DNA from 2 places in the Acidimangrovimonas pyrenivorans genome. Region 1 is predicted to be linked to the other one. Evidence: riboswitches for the same ligand, from Rfam matches in the RefSeq annotation. Region 1 holds a riboswitch; the other holds the start of a gene.
The links. Region 1 has a riboswitch for cobalamin ahead of ACFOES_RS13415 (DUF1636 family protein). Riboswitches for the same ligand answer to the same signal wherever they lie in the genome.

Region 1 (2,197 bases):
CCGGCTTCGGAGGACGCCGCGCGCCGTCCCCCGACCCGTCCCTTCCCGCCGCAGGAAAAGCATGCCACGGCGCGCGCCGCGGCGATGGGAGGGACGAGATGCGGTTTACCCGAGACGAGGCCGAGACCCTGGGCCGTGTCATGCACTGGCGCCGCGACGTGCGGCATTTCCGCCGCGATCCGGTGCCCGAGGAGCTTCTCGACCGCCTGCGCGCGGCGATGGACCGCGCGCCTTCGGTCGGCAATGCCCGGCCCTGGCGCGTGATCCGGGTCGAGGCTCCGGCGCTGCGGGCCGCGGTGCGCGCGGAATTCGCCCGCTGCAATGCCGAGGCCGCCGCCACCTATTCGGGGGCCCGCGCCCGCGACTATGCCCGGCTCAAGCTCGCCGGGCTGGACGCGGCCCCGGTGCAGCTTGCCGTCTTCACGGCGACCGATCCCGAGGCGGGCCATCGCCTCGGCCGCCAGACCCTGCCCGGGACCCTGCGCCAGTCGACCGCGATGGCGATCCATGGCCTGTGGCTTGCCGCCCGGGCCGAGAACCTCGGCCTCGGCATGGTGTCGATCGTCGCGCCCCGGCGCATGTGCGAGATATTCGCCGCGCCGGACGATTGGGAATTCTCGGCCTATCTCTGCCTCGGCTGGCCCGAGCGGTTCGACGACACGCCCCTGTTGCATCGGGCCGGCTGGCAGGAGAACGCAGCCACCGTCTGGGAGACGCGCTAGCCGGCATCTCGCGCCCATTCCCGGCTTGACAAGCGGCCGGCCTTTGCCTCAGGTGAGCACGCTGGTTCCTGTCCCTGACAGGCGAAGAGGGAATGCGACAGGCCCGTTCCGGGTCCAAGCGCAGCCGCCCCCGCGACCGTGACCGGAGCGGTTCGTCCACATGCCACTGGCCCGAAGGGCCGGGAAGGCGGGCGAACCACCGGGGCCGAGGCCCCGGGCTCCGCAAGCCGGGAGACCTGCCAGCGCGATGTGTTACGGGCGAACGGGGTGTGTCGCGGCCGGCTTCGGAAGATGCCTGCGCGTCTCTCCCTGGCCCCTTCCCCCCTTTTGCCGGAAAGGATGGCGAATGGGCGGGGTGACCCTGACGATCTGCACCACCTGCCGGCGCGTGGCCGGCGGCGACCCCGAAGAGGCCGCTCCGCGCCCCGGCGCCCGGCTCTGCGCGGCGATTGCCGAACGCGGCCTGCCCGAGGGGGTCGAGCTGCGGACGGCCGAATGCCTCTCGGCCTGCAGCCGTGGCTGCACGATGGCGCTGAGCGGGCCGGGCCGGTGGAGCTATGTCTACGGATCGATGGACCCCGAACGCGACGCCGAGGCGATCCTCGACGGCGCCGCCCGCTATGCCGCAAGCGCCGACGGCATCGTGCCCTGGCGCGAGCGGCCGCAGATCTTCCGCAAGCGATCCATTGCTCGCATCCCCCCGCAAAACTGACCTCGAGGCCGCCATGGAAGACCTGAACAAAATCCCCGTCACCGTCATCACCGGGTTTCTCGGCGCGGGCAAGACCACGCTGATCCGCCAGCTGATGGCCAATCCCGGCGGCCGCCGTCTGGCGGTGCTGGTCAACGAATTCGGCACCACCGGCGTCGACGGCGGCATCCTGAGAAGCTGCGCCGACGAGAACTGCCCCGAGGACAGCATCGTCGAGCTGGCCAACGGGTGCCTCTGCTGCACCGTCGCCGACGAGTTCATCCCGACCATCGAGACGCTGATGGCGCTGCCCGAGACGCCCGACCACATCCTGATCGAGACCTCGGGGCTGGCGCTGCCCAAGCCGCTGCTGAAGGCCTTCGACTGGCCGCCGATCCGCTCGCGCATCACCGTCGACGGGGTGATCGCGCTTGCCGATGCCGAGGCGGTGGACGCGGGCCTGTTCGCCCCCGATCCGGCCGCGGTGCAGGCGCAACGCGACGCCGACGAGCGCCTCGACCACGAGACCCCGCTGTCCGAGGTGTTCGAGGACCAGATCGCCTGCGCCGATATCGTGCTGCTGACCAAGGCCGATCTCGCCGGCCCCGAGGGCGTGGCGCGCGCCCGCGCCTATATCCAGGCCGAGGCGCCGCGCCGGATCCCGATCCTGCCGGTGATCGAGGGGGCCGCGGATCCGCGCGTGATCCTCGGCATCGGGGCGGCGGCCGAGGACGACCTGGACGCCCGGCCCTCGCATCACGACGGCGCCGACGACCATGAGCAT
Region 2 (2,197 bases), on a different contig from region 1:
CAGCGCCGATGCCGCCCCGCCCGAGGAGCCGCCGGCGGTGCGGCTCGGGTCGTAGGGGCTGCCGGTGGCGCCATGGACCGGGTTGAACGAATGCGAGCCGAGACCGAATTCGGGCGTGTTGGTCTTGCCGATCAGGATCGCCCCGGCGGCGCGCAGCTTCGCCGGCAGCAGGGCGTCGGCCTCGGGCACGAAATCGGCAAACAGCGGCGAGCCCCAGGTCGAGCGGATGCCGGCCACCGCCTGCAGGTCCTTCACCGCGACGGGCAGGCCGTGCAGCCAGCCCTTGCGCGGCGCGGCATCGGCGGCCGCCGCCTCGGCCAGCAGCGTGGCGCGGTCGCGCAGCGAGACGATGGCGTTGATCTTCGGGTTCACCGCGTCGATGCGGTCGAGCGTGGCGGTCATCAGCTCGACGGCCGAGGTCTTGCCCGCGGCCAGCAGGGCGGACAGGGCGGTGGCATCGAGGGCGGTGAGATCGGTCATGGCGGGTCCGGAAATGGGTGTTCTGGGCGGCGGGCGGGCTGCCGGGCAGACCGCCCGGCTTGACCCGTGCAGTTAGACCCGCTGGGGCCGGTCCGGGCAAGCCCGCAAGCGAGAGCGCCGGGGCGGTGTCGCGCCCGGGGCTCTCGATCTTGTGCTTGACATGTGGAGCGTGAGGCGTAGGGAGAGGGGGCTTCGGTTCCGGCGTCAAGACCCGGATCAAAGGGAATGCGGTGCGACCGGCCGTCAGGCTGGCCAACTCCGCAACTGCCCCCGCAACTGTAGGCGGCGAGCGATGGTTGAAGGTGCCACTGGGACCCCCCGGGAAGGCCAGCCAGAGCGACGACCCGCGAGTCAGGAGACCTGCCGAGGTGATCACCCTTTCCGGGCGCGGGGCGCGTTGCGGAGGCGGTCGGACCGCAGAGGTGACATTTCACCGTCTGCGGAAGGGCCGGGCCCCTCCAAGGACATCCGAGGAACCGGCGCGGAAGGTCCGCGCCAGCAGAGGCCGAGAGACATGCCCCGCCTGCAGTCCACCCTTCCCATCATCGCCACCCTCGCCCTGACCGCGCTGCCGCAGCCCGGCCGGGCCGAGCCCATCGACCTGGGCGAGATCGTCGTCTCCGCCGACCTGACCCCGACGCCGGCCAACAAGGTCGGCGCCACCGTCGACATCGTCACCCGGGAGGATCTGCAGAAGGCCGCCCAGGGCAGCGTCGCGGACGCGCTGGCGCTGGTGCCGGGGATCACCATCCGGCCGACCGGCGGCGTCGGCGCGCAGACCGGGCTGTCGATCCGCGGCGTGTCGCAGAACTACATCAAGGTGCTGGTCGACGGCATCGACGTCACCGACCCGTCCGGGCCCCAGGTCGCCTATGACTTCGGCCGCCTCGGGACCGCCGGCATCGGCCGGATCGAGGTCCTGAAGGGCTCGCAATCGGCGCTCTACGGCGGTTCGGCCGTCGGCGGCGTGGTCAGCATCTCCTCGGCCAGGAGCGACAAGCCCGGCCTGCACCAGTATTTCGAGATGCGCTATGGCAGCCGTTCGACCGAGGCGCTGAATTACGGGCTGACGCTCAATGGCGAGAACTCGAGCCTGGCGCTGAACCTGAGCCATGTCTCCACCGACGGCATCGTCGACTATGTCGGCGCCGGCTCGGGCAATCTGCGCAACGCCTTCCGCTCGAACCGGATCTCGCTTGCCGGCAGCCACAGCTTCGACAACGGCGTCAAGATCGGTTTCTCGGCCTTCCACCAGAACAGCACCGGCCATTACGACGCCGGTGGCGTGCCCGGCAGCATTCCGGCGAAGTCCAGCGGCCTGCGGGTCTACAGCGATTTCGAGACCGGCGCGGTCCGCAACACCGTGGCGGTGACGACCTATCGGATCGACCGCTCCTACGATTCCGTCTGGGGAAGCTACCGCTATGTCGGCACCCGCAAGAGCCTGTCCTACAAGGGCACCGCGCCGATCAGCAGCGCCGCGACGCTGAGCTTCGGCCTCGAAGGCTCGCGCATCGGCTTCTCCAATTCCTCGGGGTCGCCGTCCAGCAGCTCGCGCTGGAAGCGCGGCGCGTTCACCGAACTGGCCTACAGCCCGACGGCGCAGCTCGATCTGAGCGCGGCGCTGCGCTACGACAACACCTCGGGCGTCGGCGGCGCCCCCTCGGCGCGGGTGGCGATGGCCTGGCGGCCGCAGCAGGATCTGACGGTTCGGGCT

Region 2: it holds a riboswitch for cobalamin, as region 1 does, so the genes downstream of both, ACFOES_RS11725 (TonB-dependent receptor plug domain-containing protein) here and ACFOES_RS13415 (DUF1636 family protein) in region 1, are expected to answer to the same signal.

The regions. Positions count from the first base shown of each region.
Region 1 covers NZ_JBHRSK010000010.1:57,815-60,011, reverse strand. The annotation lists gene bluB (5,6-dimethylbenzimidazole synthase) at 99-722, shown strand; cobalamin riboswitch at 768-980, shown strand; gene ACFOES_RS13415 (DUF1636 family protein) at 1,069-1,434, shown strand; gene cobW (cobalamin biosynthesis protein CobW) at 1,448-2,197, shown strand, end outside.
Region 2 covers NZ_JBHRSK010000007.1:291,706-293,902, reverse strand. The annotation lists gene ACFOES_RS11730 (amidase) at 1-480, opposite strand, end outside; cobalamin riboswitch at 657-862, shown strand; gene ACFOES_RS11725 (TonB-dependent receptor plug domain-containing protein) at 995-2,197, shown strand, end outside.